3 regions of the Paenibacillus sp. FSL H8-0034 genome follow, and region 1 is predicted to be linked to each of the others. Evidence: riboswitches for the same ligand, from Rfam matches in the RefSeq annotation. Region 1 holds a riboswitch; each other region holds the start of a gene.
The links. A riboswitch is a leader RNA that binds a small molecule or an ion and turns the genes downstream of it on or off. The one in region 1 is predicted to bind ZMP and ZTP.
Positions count from the first base shown of each region.

Region 2: it holds a riboswitch for ZMP and ZTP, as region 1 does, so the genes downstream of both, NST47_RS33855 (DJ-1/PfpI family protein) here and rpiB (ribose 5-phosphate isomerase B) in region 1, are expected to answer to the same signal.
Region 3: it holds a riboswitch for ZMP and ZTP, as region 1 does, so the genes downstream of both, pabB (aminodeoxychorismate synthase component I) here and rpiB (ribose 5-phosphate isomerase B) in region 1, are expected to answer to the same signal.

Region 1 is NZ_JBBOBS010000001.1:208,761-213,353, forward strand. Features, by position in the region: gene glyA (serine hydroxymethyltransferase) at 1-730, opposite strand, end outside; gene NST47_RS00920 (TIGR01440 family protein) at 808-1,377, opposite strand; gene rpiB (ribose 5-phosphate isomerase B) at 1,413-1,871, opposite strand; ZMP/ZTP riboswitch at 2,033-2,113, opposite strand; gene NST47_RS00930 (low molecular weight protein arginine phosphatase) at 2,200-2,778, opposite strand; gene NST47_RS00935 (manganese efflux pump MntP) at 2,886-3,449, opposite strand; gene NST47_RS00940 (L-threonylcarbamoyladenylate synthase) at 3,533-4,593, opposite strand, start outside.
Region 2 is NZ_JBBOBS010000001.1:7,563,713-7,568,305, forward strand. Features, by position in the region: gene NST47_RS33830 (AAA family ATPase) at 1-85, opposite strand, end outside; gene NST47_RS33835 (dihydrofolate reductase family protein) at 243-809, opposite strand; gene NST47_RS33840 (NUDIX hydrolase) at 1,049-1,429, opposite strand; gene NST47_RS33845 (hypothetical protein) at 1,372-1,614, opposite strand; gene NST47_RS33850 (GNAT family N-acetyltransferase) at 1,611-2,432, opposite strand; gene NST47_RS33855 (DJ-1/PfpI family protein) at 2,632-3,225, opposite strand; ZMP/ZTP riboswitch at 3,285-3,364, opposite strand; gene NST47_RS33860 (hypothetical protein) at 3,528-4,593, shown strand, end outside.
Region 3 is NZ_JBBOBS010000001.1:4,182,295-4,186,887, forward strand. Features, by position in the region: gene nrdE (class 1b ribonucleoside-diphosphate reductase subunit alpha) at 1-1,590, shown strand, start outside; gene nrdF (class 1b ribonucleoside-diphosphate reductase subunit beta) at 1,610-2,575, shown strand; ZMP/ZTP riboswitch at 2,720-2,799, shown strand; gene pabB (aminodeoxychorismate synthase component I) at 3,093-4,208, shown strand; gene NST47_RS18965 (NUDIX domain-containing protein) at 4,183-4,593, shown strand, end outside.

The DNA of each region.
Region 1 (4,593 bases):
CAGCCCATGGCTTACGGCACAAAATCATACCGCCGCGAGGACCACGAAGTGTTTTATGTGTAGTCGTCGTTACAAAATGTGCATGTGGAACCGGGTTTGGATGCAGACCAGCCGCTACCAGACCAGCGATATGTGCCATATCAACAAAGAGCAATGCGCCTACATCATTAGCGATTGACGCCAGAGCTTCAAAATCAATCGTACGCGGATATGCGCTGGCACCAGCTACGATCATACGAGGCTTATGTTTGAATGCTGCCTTGCGCACATCATTATAATCGATACGGGAGTCGCTTTCGCTTACACCGTAGGAAACGAAGTTGTATAGAATACCGGATGCATTAACCGGGCTGCCGTGGGTCAAGTGGCCGCCATGAGCCAAGCTCATGCCCAATACCGTATCTCCAGGCTGCAGAGCTGCCAAGTAAACAGCCATGTTAGCTTGAGCACCAGAATGCGGTTGTACGTTAGCATGCTCAGCTCCAAACAATTCCTTGGCACGGTCACGAGCGATGTCTTCTACAATGTCTACATACTCACAACCGCCATAATAACGTCTGCCAGGGTAGCCTTCAGCATATTTATTAGTCAGAACGGTACCCATTGCTTGCAGCACTGCCTCGCTGACGAAATTTTCCGATGCGATCAATTCGATTTTGTCGCGTTGACGGCCGATTTCAAGATTCATAGCCTCCACGATTTTGGGGTCCTGCTTACGTAATTGCTCCATAATAAAATCCTCCTTTTAGTTTTTTGCAGATAACTTACTTCTTACTTCGTAAGCCTCCACATGATAGTTAGTTGGGTTTATTCACAAAATCCGTTGTCAGCAGAATTCTCTTCTACCACATATACAGCCCGAGCGCCACCAATGAGCTTCGGACGGGTGTAGGCCATCTGAACCGAGGCATGGCCAATGATCCGGATTGAGGGACGCAGCGGAATTGCGACAGGTTTCAAATGCATCCCGATCAGCGTTCCCCCGATATCTATGCCCGCATGGGCCGACACGGCTTCAACGAGACAGGCCTGCTTCAAATGTTTATAGGCATACGAAGCCATAGAACCGCCTGCACGCGGAACGGGAATCGCCGACACCGGCTCCAGCCGGTAAGCCAGCATCGCTGCACGCTCCATAACCAACGCCCGATTCAAATGCTCACAGCATTGAAATACCGGGTAAAAGCCAGCCTCGGCGCGAACGGCCTCAATCGCAGCGAAGATAGGCTGGGCAGCCGTTTCTGTGCCTGAAGTGCCAATGTGGTGACCCAGCACCTCGCTCGTACTCGTCCCGATGACAAGCAGCTGTCCCGCCTGGATATTACCTGCCTGTACCAGCTCACGCAGCACTTGTTCTACCTGTGACTGAATGTCCATACCCCGTTGCCTCCTTCGTCAAGCTGTACGAATGATTACGATTGAGGAGTGACTTTGTCTTCCAATTCCATGACTTTATGAATGCGGTTCACGTGACGTTCACCGTTGGAAAACTCGGTTTCCAACCAAACCTTCACAATGGACTCAGCCAGTCCCGGTCCGACAATACGTTCTCCCATTGCCAGTACGTTGGAATCATTGTGCTGACGGGTCATTTGGGCCGAAAACAGATCGTGTACAAGCGCACAGCGAATGCCGGCGATTTTGTTAGCAGCAATCGTCATTCCAATTCCCGTCCCACAAAGCAAGATCCCTCTGTCGGCCGTTCCTGCGGCGACCTTATTGCAAACCTCGATCGCATAATCCGAATAATCCACGGAATCCGTGCTATGACAGCCTACGTCTGTCACATCATGGCCTAAAGACTGCACAAGTTTAATAATTCCATCCTTCAACTGAACGCCTGCATGATCAGAGCCTATTACTATCTTCATTTGATGCGCCTCCTGACAAGTTTTCTGGACACTATCGTATGATGAGTTGATTGTCATCCAATTTGTCCATTATACCGTAATGCATACAGAAAAATGAAATCAAATATGGTGAATCCTAAACGAAAAAAGAGCATACTGCATGCCACTATCAGCACTGCAATGCTCTTTGCCCAGGCGACCGGCCGTATGCCCCGATGCTCCATTGTGGTTAGCCCCACTCGTCGCCAGTTACATCAGGTCCTGCTTCTTATTCTTATCATAACGGAAATGATCAAGGCTGTAAAGCCGTAAAACAACCTATTTCCTTGAACTTTTTTTCAAAAAAGTCTCACGCTTTAAGACGTCGTACCAACCGATGCAGGCATTCCTCGATTTCCGCTGCGCACTGTCTGTATAGCGATAAAGATCCGCCGAACGGGTCAGCAATATCGTAGTCAGGCAAAGACTGCTCCAGTTGTCTCACTCGCGCGCGTTCCTCCATTGTCACCTGCTGGGATAAAGACTGCTTGAACTGAAGCTCAGCAATCAACGCAGCCAGCTCGTCCATACGCGCTTTAGCGGACGGATCATCACTCACAAATTCTTTGAGTGTGTGCATCTTGTCTACGAATGCAGGGAAACGCTGGATCGCTTGCTGCTTGTGACTCGTGGTCATGGTGAGCACCACATCTGCCCAGTCCAGCAAAGAGCCTGTTAATGAGGAAGAGCTAATCGCCTGCAAAGCATCTTTTTCCCGCAATATAATTGCCGCATTGGTGGAAACAGGATAGCCATCACCCGCTGAGGTCCCGGCCGAACGGACTTCTATGTGATTCATCCCCTGCTCTTTCAGCATCGCGCGAAGCATACCTTCTGCCATCGGACTGCGGCACGTATTCCCGGTACACACAAACAATATTCGGTTCATTAGAAATCCCCGCCTTTCTCCTCTATGATGATTGGCTGTTGAGCCCTATTCCTATTGTACCTCAAAAGACGTAAAAATGGATATGTAGCTGTAGCCCTGAATCCGATTCATAATAAAAAGCGTGCACCGAATGCCAGCAAAATGACTCCACCTACGGCTTCTCCGTACTCTCCGACCCAATGTCCCGCTTTACGGCCGAGCATCAATCCGGTAATGGACATGATTCCTCCTACCGTACCGAACATCAGTACCGTCAGCGCACGGTCACCGGCAAACATGCCCAGCGATACGCCGACGGAGAATGAATCGATGCTGACACTAATCGCAAACAGCAGCATGCCCAGAAGGGTTTTATGATCAACGGATTTCGCCGCCTCCCCTTTCAAGGAATTGTAGATCATATGTATACCAAGAATCACAAGCAGGATGCCTCCCGCTATCGTTGCTACTCCACCTAATAACGAGCCCATGTAGCTGCCCATAAACATACCCACAAGCGGCATGACCATATGGAATACCGCAATCATCAGGCTCAGCTTGAGAATATCCCACTTTCGTATGCCCTTCATCCCGATTCCGATACCCAGCGATAATGCATCCAAACCTAAGGCTACTGCCATGACCAGTATGGTTATGAATTGCCCCACCATCAGTGGTGACGCCCAGTCCATCTCCTGTCGACCTCCTGTCCTGTTCTTCATCAACATATGCGGACAAGTAGAGAATCATGACTGAGTATGGACTTGTAGCTGTGCTACACGTGGATAATACGGCTGGCTGCCGCTTTGCGCAGCCGATTCATAATAGCGGCCCCGATACCCGCTTCGGGGCAGGCCTCGGCTACGATGAAGTCCGCGCCGGCTTCATCGAACTGGCGCAGCGCGGCGTACAGCCCGTGCGCAACGGTTTCAAGGTCGCCCAGGCTTCCGCAGGCGACAACGGTATCCGCGCGCAGCGCATCGGCGTGCTCACGATAAGTGAGTACGCCTGTGCGCTCTCCGCGTGCGTGGGCTTGGTCGAGCTCGCGCTGGAGGCGAGCGAGCACCTGTTCAGGAGCAGAGCCCTGAACGAGGGTCATCGCACCGCGAGGCGCGTAGTGCGCGTACTTCATCCCAGGCGCACGCGGCGCTAAGGATGAATCTGGATGTACAGAGGCTTCGCGCACCTCGATGCCAGGCAGCGCAAGGATCAATTGCTCAGCCGATACACCACCTGGACGCAAAATATGAAGCACACCACCTTCATCCCCGTTCGGTGCTGTGTATTCGACGACTGTGGATTCCAGACCAACACCTGTAGCCCCCCCATCCACAATACCGTCAATACGACCGGCCAGATCATCGTATACATGTGCGGCTGTTGTAGGGCTTGGCCGACCTGAGCTGTTCGCACTGGGGGCCGCTACCGGACAGCCGGCAGCCCTAAGCAGCTGCAAGGCGACCGGATGGTCCGGCATACGCAGCCCAACCGTAGACAGGCCTGCTGTGACCAAAGGGGAGAGAACGCCTGGTTTGATAGGAAGAACGACCGTCAGAGGCCCCGGCCAAAAAAGATCCAGCAAACGCGAAACAGTCTCATCCGGAGGAGCCGCCAGCTCTGCCATTTGAGACCGATTTGCAATATGTACAATAAGTGGATTATCTGAGGGCCGTCCTTTTGCCATGAAAATCTTATTGACCGCATCTGTCTGCCGGGCATCGGCACCAAGGCCATAAACCGTTTCCGTAGGAAACGCGATCAACCCACCTTCGCGAAGAATTCGCGCGGGCTCTGTCAGCTCCTGTAGCTCCAGATCGTCGCCAGCAGCTTTCCATA
Region 2 (4,593 bases), 7.4 Mb from region 1:
GTGCTGAGTATTTCGTTTCAAGTTGTCGAGCCAGAGTAGTCTTACCACTACAAGGGAGACCAACCATTAAATGAAGTGTCGCCACGTGAATCCCACCTCCTCCTTATATAAACGGATATATACAGAATCTCTACCACCACGCTAATCTGCCTATTAGCACAATGCGGCTACCGATACATGCCGGCAGCCGCGTCTTATTTGTTTATTGACCTATCGTTCTTCGTTCGGAACACCTTGTACGGCTATTTCTCCAGCTCATAGCGGGCCGCGATAATGCCCGACTTGAGCGTTCGGCTGGACAGCAGCTTGAGCCTGATTTTCTCGCCGCCGTCGAATACCGATTTTCCGCCGCCCAGGACGACCGGGCAAATTGTAAGCAGGAATTCGTCGATCAGGCCGAGCTTAAGCAGCGTCTTCGCCGCCCCCGGGCTGCCGAAGATAACGAGATTTTTGCCGGGCTGCTCCTTGAGTATCTTGATTTCCTCTGCGATATTGTTCTTGATCAGCAGCGTATTGTTCCATTCCACCTTGTCCATCGTGCCGGAAATGACGATCTTCTTAACATCCTGCAGCCATTTGGCATGCTCCATATCGTGCCTCGACGCATTCGGATTGTCCAGCACCATGGGCCAGTAGTTCTCCATCATGTGATACGTCGTGCGTCCGTAAACGGGAGCTCCGACTTCGGCTACGATCTCCTCGGCGTATTTCTCTAATTCCTCGTTGTACGGAATCCAATCGAGTCCTCCGTTCGAATCCGACGCATACCCGTCCAGCGACACATGCATGAACAATACGAGTTTTCTCATATCCATTTCTCCTCCGATTTCGAATTTATTTTGTTCGATTTTTTTGGCCGTTGGCCCGTGTTTAATCCTGCTGTTACGTTCATTATAAATCATTACGTTACGTAAGGTTCAAGTGGAAATCTGAATTTTTTTGAAGACAACAATGCTGCGCAAAACTGCTCGTTACTTTAATAAACAAAAGAAGAGCTGCCCAAAGCAAGCCTCTCGACTATAGTTCTTTGTTACTTCAACAAACTGTATTAAGAATTGTGATTAATAGTTCCTCTGAGTACATAGGGTGCTATTGATTTACCAATTATTAATCCCTTTAACTCACTTGGTAGATGTATGTATTCTTCTGCTCTTTGAGGTTTCATCCAAGTAACTTCCTCAATTTCTTCTGGAAATGAGATATTTATTTCTCCACCAATTACATTCCCTCTAAAGGTAAAGAAAATTGTATGATGTTCCCTATCTACAAAAAACGCTTCACTTACACTGAAAATACCATTTAATTCAACCTCTAAGCCCGTTTCTTCTTTTACCTCACGAATAGCAGCTTCTTCAAGTGTTTCTCCCCGTTCTACTGTTCCACCAGGAAGTGAATTACATGAATCAGCAGCTGATGCGAATGAAAGTATCCATGTTCATTTCCATCATGACCTGATTGACCTTTTGGGTTATCGCTTGCCAGATAATGCTTAGTAAAGTACAGTTTGTTTATCTCAAACCATTCATCGTCCGATATCTTACCTTCAGACATTTCTTTAAATAGTGACTCATTAAATTCATTGCTCTTTTCTGCCCAATCAGCGTCGGCGCTCACCGCGGTTGCTCCAACACAAACGGCTGCGTCCGAGTCACGAACTGGAAGCCCTGTTTGCGCAGGATCGGCGCGGAGGTCGGCAGCGCGTCGACGAAGGCGTGCGTCCGGCCGCGATCACGGGCTTCCTGCAACCGCGAGGCGACCAGCACGGTGAACAGTCCCCGTCTCCGGTGTGTGGTCTTGGTGCGACCCCCGGCTAGTTCGGCGTAGGGCCCTCCGGGCCGGAAGTAGACCCGCCCACAGGCGACGGGCTCGCCGTCAACGTAGGCAATGTGGATGCTCATCTCGTCCGGATTCTCCTTCAACTTAAGGGCCAGCGCGCGCCGCTCCACCTCCACGTTGTGCCTGCCAATCTCGCGGGACACCTCGGCGTAGTCCACCAGGTCGCGCTCTTCTCGGACGATCCTGATCTCATGTTCGCCGCCGTCACCGAAGGCAGCCAGCGATGCCTCGTCCAATGGCAGGACCAACACTTCCTCCTCATCCTCGGCCTCGAACCCGGCGGCGACGAGCCGCTCGGGCAGGTCGATTGGCGTATCGTGACCGTAGTACTTCCACTCCAGGCTGTAGCCGCCGGAGATGGCGGCATCCCGCTCCCGGCGGATCAGGTTATCGGTTTCCTCCGGCGGTAGGCTGGCGAACACGATCCGGCACTCCGATCCGTCTGTGGAGCGATCCACGACCACGTCACCGCTGGCAGACGGCACGCCCAGTGACCGTCGCTCGGCATCCAGGCCCGCCAGGATATCGGTTCTTATGATCTCGTCTGTTTCATACACCATTTTCGCTTTCTCCAGAGCCTGGTTTTCCTTGTCCATGTTCGACACGTTCTCCTGCCTCCCTTTGTTTCGGGAAATTTTGTTTCCCTCTTACTCTATTACGTCTGTCTGCCCTCAACACAATTTTAAACGATTTCAACTACCCTTACAGAACGGCTGCTAAGTTACAACAACCTCCTGTTTTGCGTTAAACTGCCCGTCGAAAAAATTGCTTACTACTCCTTTTTTACAAGTATCTTTATACAATGTAGTCAGAATCGAGCTTACCTGTCTGATAGTAAGGATAATCCATTGATTTTTGTATTTTTTGAACCGTTTCTGCATCAGTAAAGCATTCAAGTAGGTACAGTCCTAGGTCAATTGAAGTAGCCACTCCACCACCCGTAATAACATTTCCGTCCCTAACAATTCTTGCTCTAACTACTTCTTCGCAATATGGTTCCAGAATGTCGTAAGCAGGAGGGTTTGTTGTTGCCCTTTTTCCAGTTAAAAAGCCTGCTGCCCCTAATAGTAATGCTCCTGTACAGACAGAAACCTTATATTTAACACCACTTGCCGTCTTTAACCATGTAAGAAATTCTACATCATTTTTAAGTTTTCTTGTCCCCCATCCACCTGGAACAAATATTAAATCATATTGAGATAAGTCAGGAGATACATGTTCTATTTTCATTTTGATGCCTAATTCATCTGTAACCTCCGATCGGGTTGAACACACATCCCAAGACACATCCTCCATAAGATTTAAGATTCTAAGACGTGTTATTGCATCATAAAACCCGACAAAATCTAACGTTGTCATTTGGTCAAACAGGATAAAAGCCATCTTCATTTTGAACACCTGACCTTTCTATTTTGAAGATAAAAAAAAAGCACTTGATCATTGATCAAATACTTTGCCCAGGCGTACGGCTATTTATCTGTGTACTTCCTCATGGTTCTCCATGTTTACGCCAGTCATACACAGTATTCACTTAAGAATAATCATACATAATAATTCCAATATTTACAAGACATAACGTTATGTCTAATAAGTAAACTACTCCGCTAACCTGTCCTTTACTTAAGTAGTAATAAATGACGAACAACTTTTTGCTCTATTTTGTGTCTAACATATGGAAAGGGGTGGTAATTATGCCAACATCAAAAGCATTCAAGCATTCTTATTCAGTTATGTTGGGAGTGTTTATTGCTGCTTTAACCATATACACGTTGTACACTTCAGAGGCTCTGGCAAGCGGGAGATGGAATGAACAGCAGGTAAAGCTTACATTGCTAGTCGATACACCTGTTTATGAGGAACAGTCCACTGATAGCAAGCCAGCTGGTGTCATATCAGCATTCCAATCGCTTCAAGTAATTGAAACAAGCAGAAGTGAGCAGGACACAACGAATCCATCGGACGGGTCCTGGTATCTCGTAAAGACGTGGTATGGCGATAAATGGTTGCGAAGCGGACCTGCGGTCATAAAAGAGAAATATTACCCAGTCCATTTGGAACTCACGTTTATGGGTGTCGAGGACTTATACGATTTTCCTGCGGATGATGAAAGTAACGGAGGGCAACTTTCCCCCCAGACGGTAACGACGCTTGGTCAGCTCTTCATTTGCAACGAAGGAGTCACTGAGGGTACCCAATCGGAATCAGATCACTGCCGATCATGGTATCGTATATTAACCTATTTAGGGGAAAAATGGATTGCCCCGACTAAAGCCATTGAGCATTACGAGAATCAACACTCAGCGGCAGCCCTTACCCCTTCAGCTGCATTCTACCAAGAAAAATTTCGTTCCAGCCGTGAGCTAGAGCCTCTCTTATCCAGATTCTCTATCGAGCCTGTTTCGATGCATACCGAAAATAATGTTGCCAGGCTTGAAGTCCGAAGACTTTACCAGCACCGCGAGAAATTAAACGACGAAGAGGTCGAAGCCCTTAAAAACGCTGTATTCCAATCACTTGGAGGTTATTTTCCTCTTTCGATTACGACGTATACTCTTTCGGACAAGGCTGATCTTGTCGGAAACATCATATCCATCGATAATACAGGTAAACGCGCGCTAGTTGTGAATTATAATAAATGGTCCGGTAAAGAACATCCTACTCCTGAAGCATATTGGATCAGGCTTCCCGATGATTCCAATATTCATAGATATGGGCAGGAACTTCAACTGAGCATGGATGACCTTAGGATTGGCCAGA
Region 3 (4,593 bases), 4.0 Mb from region 1:
CTGGAAACCGATGATTCGCTCAACTCGATTAACTATGTACTCGGTACCTGCATGCAGCTTTCGAAAATTGGAGGTGGTGTAGCGGTCAATTTGTCCAAGCTTCGCGGTCGTGGTGAGCCGATTAAAGGTGTTGAGGGCGCGGCCAAAGGAATTATGCCGGTACTCAAGCTGATGGAGGATGCATTCTCCTACGCAGACCAGATGGGTCAACGCAGAGGTTCAGGAGCAGCCTATTATCATATTTTTGGATGGGATGTCATGGAGCTTTTAGATAGCAAGAAGATTAACGCGGATGAGAAAATGCGGCTCAAGACATTATCGATTGGTTTGATTGTGCCTGACAAGTTTTATCAGCTTGCTGAGGATAACAAGCCGTTGCATCTGTTTGCTCCTTATTCTGTTTTTCAAGCGTACGGAAAATACCTGGATGATATGGATCTTGATGATATGTACGACCAACTGCTGGCCGATAACCGGGTGCGTAAAAAGACAGTGATGAGCGCACGGGACATGTTAATCAAAATTGCGATGATCCAGCTCGAATCGGGTTATCCTTATATCATGAACAAAAGCAACGCCAACCGTTCCCATCCTCTGAAAAAGCTGGGTACGATCAACATGTCAAACTTGTGTACGGAAATCTTCCAATTGCAAGAAACTTCGGAAATCACCGATTATGGTTGCCCGGATCTGATCCGTCGGGATATAAGCTGCAACCTCGCCTCCCTGAACATTGCCAATGTCATGGAATGGAAAAAAGTGAGGGAATCTGTCCACGACGGGATGACCGCCCTAACAGCCGTAAGCGATATGACGAACATCGCCAATGCGCCGGGTGTTGCAAAAGCAAACCGGGAGCTGCATTCGGTCGGATTGGGAGCTATGAACCTTCACGGCTATCTTGCCAAAAATAAAATCGCGTATGAAAGCGATGAGGCTCAAGATTTTGTCCGCACTTTTTTTATGATGATGAATTATTATTCCTTGGAAAAAAGCATGGAAATTGCAAAAACGCGTGGCGTCACATTTACAGGCTTCCAGCATTCGGACTATGCGAATGGTACGTACTTCGACCGTTACTTGACAACGGACTACCGACCGGTTACCAGCAAAGTGAAGCTATTGTTCAGCGGGATTCCAGTTCCGTCTCCGGAAGACTGGGAGAATTTGAAGGCTGCTGTGCAGAAGCATGGATTATATCACGCTTACCGCCTGGCAATTGCCCCGACGCAGAGCATTTCATATATTCAGAACGCTACATCAAGCGTGATGCCGATTGTGGAGCCGATTGAAACCCGCACCTATGCCAACTCAACCACCTATTACCCGATGCCGTACATGAGCCGGGATAATTTCTTTTACTATAAATCTGCCTATCAGATGGATCAATTTAAGGTGTTGGATCTAATTGCTGAAATTCAAATACATGTCGATCAAGGAATCTCAACCGTGCTCCATGTTAACAGTGACATCACGACAAGGCAGCTTGCTCGCTACTACATTTATGCAGCTAAAAAAGGATTAAAATCGCTCTATTATACCCGGACGAACAGATTGTCCATCGAAGAATGCATCAGTTGCTCCGTTTAGGGGAAGGGGAAAGATGAAAATGAGTGTTTGGAAAGCTGTAAATTGGAACCGTCCGGATGATGATTTTACCGACACTTTCTGGAAGCAAAATATGATGCAGTTTTGGACGGATGAAGAGATTCCTTTGTCGGATGATCAAATGTCTTGGCTGACGCTGAGCCATGACGAGCGGGAGCTGTATATGAAAGTACTTGGGGGGCTGACCCTGCTGGATACGGTTCAGGGTGGCGTTGGCATGCCCAAAATACTTGAATGGGTTGACGGGCTGCAGCGTAAAGCCGTGCTCGGTTTTATGGGGATGATGGAGCAAATTCATGCCAAATCTTATAGCAGTATTTTCACAACACTGGCTTCAACTGAAGAGATCGACAACATTTTCAGCTGGATAGAAAGCAATCGTTGCTTGCAAATCAAAGCAGAGACGATCTCCCAATATTATAATGGCATTAAGACGCGTGAGGATTTGTATTTGGCGATGGCGGCCTCTGTATTGCTGGAGAGTTATCTGTTTTATAGTGGATTTTTTTATCCGCTTTACTTGGCAGGGCAAGGTAAAATGACGAGTAGTGGTGAAGTCATTAATCTGATACTGCGTGATGAAAGCATTCACGGGTTGTATATTGGCATGCTCGCTCAAGAAATATATGCGCAATTGGATGAAAACGAGCAGCAATCGGCATTCGATAAGCTTCAGAGTCTTATTCGCAATTTGCATAGCAATGAAGAGCTGTACACAGAGGAACTTTACCAATCTGTAGGATTAACTGACGAAGTGAAAGCATTTATCCGCTATAATGCCAACAAAGCATTCATGAATCTGGGGCTCGAACCTATATTTCCAGAGGAGGATATTAATCCAATAGTCCTGAATGGAATCAGCACACGTACAAAGCAGCACGATTTCTTTTCCAAAAAAGGAAACGGATATGTTCGTACCCTTCATGTGGAGGCATTGACGGATCGTGATTTCCTATTTGATTTTTGAAACGAATCCGTTATAGCCTAAGGATATGACCAGATATAGTTTAATTCAGTTACCTTATACCTACCGATTTGTGATATCTTTCTTGTAACAAAGCTGTTCTAGCTTAATCTATGGACTGCGTATTTAACTGGTATAGATGGAATATTAGATATGTGTGACTGGCGTAAACGTGGTGAACCACGAGGGAGCACATATTCATATCGCCGTACGCCTGGGCAAAGTATTTGATCTTAGGATCGAATGCTTTTTTACTTTAAGGGGGAATGCTCGAATGGGTTATTTTAAAGATTCGCGGAAAATGATTTGCAGACCATGGTGTACCTCAAGCCAGATTGGAAGGAAGCCTTACAATGCCTATCTGAAATGACGAGCAAGGATGAGCTCGCAGTCGTATCTGGAACCCTGTATGTAATTTCCGATGTAAGATTCTGGATTCTATACGAAACAGACTCCTATAAAGGCTTGTAATCTGGCATAGATTAAAAGGTTATCAAGCAACAGAAGCGGAGGGTAGGATATGAAGCTTGAACCAACTATCATCATTGATTTTAATCAGAAAAGAATGAAATTTGAGAAGCCTCTGCAGATTTGGCAAACCCACAAATTGGAGGAGATCAGTGGGATTTTTGAAAAGGTTCAGGAGGCTATCGATGGGCAGTTCTATGTGGCCGGTTATGTCTCATATGAGTGCGCACCCGCTTTCGAGAGACATTTCAGCGTGTGTGAACCTGATGCAGAGTTTCCTTTAGTGTGGTTTGGTGTCTATGAGAAGCCAGTAGAAGAGGACGACATAGCGCCGAAGGGGATGTACTCCGTTTCAGACTGGAGTGCAGGTACGAACCGCGTGGAGTATACAAACCATATTAAAAGCATTCATGCGGCGATTGCTCGTGGAGAGACGTACCAAGTCAACTATTCCACGCGTTTGAAGGCTAAGTTTACTGGAGATGATTTTGCCTATTACGAAGATTTGCGAGATGTCCAAACTAATTATTCTGCATATTTAAATGTGGGGCGCTATCGGATCTTATCGGTTTCACCAGAGCTTTTCTTCCACTGGAATGGAGAGCACATTCGTACCAAGCCAATGAAAGGTACTCTTCCCATAACGGGCAGCAAACAAACTTTGTTCGAATCGGAGAAGAACCGCACAGAGAATGTGATGATTGTGGATCTCCTTCGGAATGATTTAGGTCGGATTGCCAAGACAGGCACTATTAAGGTTCCACATCTGTTTGAAATCGAGGAATATCCTACGTTGTACCAAATGACCTCGACCATAGAAGCCAATACACAACCTGGGGTCACCCTGTTCGATGTATTCCAGGCCATGTTCCCATGTGGGTCGATAACCGGGGCACCCAAAATTTCTACCATGAAGATGATCTCATCCTTGGAAAAGGAGCCGCGTCATATTTATTGCGGTTCCATTGGGCTCGCTGTACCGGGCGAGGGTATCACGTTTAACGTGGCCATCCGCACAGTTCTTGTAGATTCGTATACGCAGCTGGCTGTGTATGGAGTAGGGGGAGGAATTACCTGGGATTCAACCGCTGAGGACGAGTATGATGAGATGAGAACGAAATCGAGAGTATTGACATATCGGCATGAGCGGATTGGAAGTCAAACATAAGCATAAATTATGGCTGTCCTTAACAAAAAGTAAGTTGGTGGTAATAATGAATTATGAGTTTCTTGGGGCTTTGCCCAATCAAAATATAATCTTAACGAAGAAAAGTTTAATTGAAGAAGCTAATTGTGTACTGATTTTCGCCTTCTATCAAGGTAAATTGGTTCTTGTTAAGCATCATTGTCGCGGTTGGGAACTACCTGGAGGGAATAGGGAGGAAGGCGAATCAGTTACACAAACGGTTATCAGAGAGATGTATGAAGAGACTGGTGGTGAACTCGATTCGATTGAAAGGATTGGACAATATTTAATTTTTGAACAAGCTCGTCTAGTATTTGTGAAAAATATTTATATTTCAAAGGTGAGTGTCCTTAGGGAGCTGCCGAAC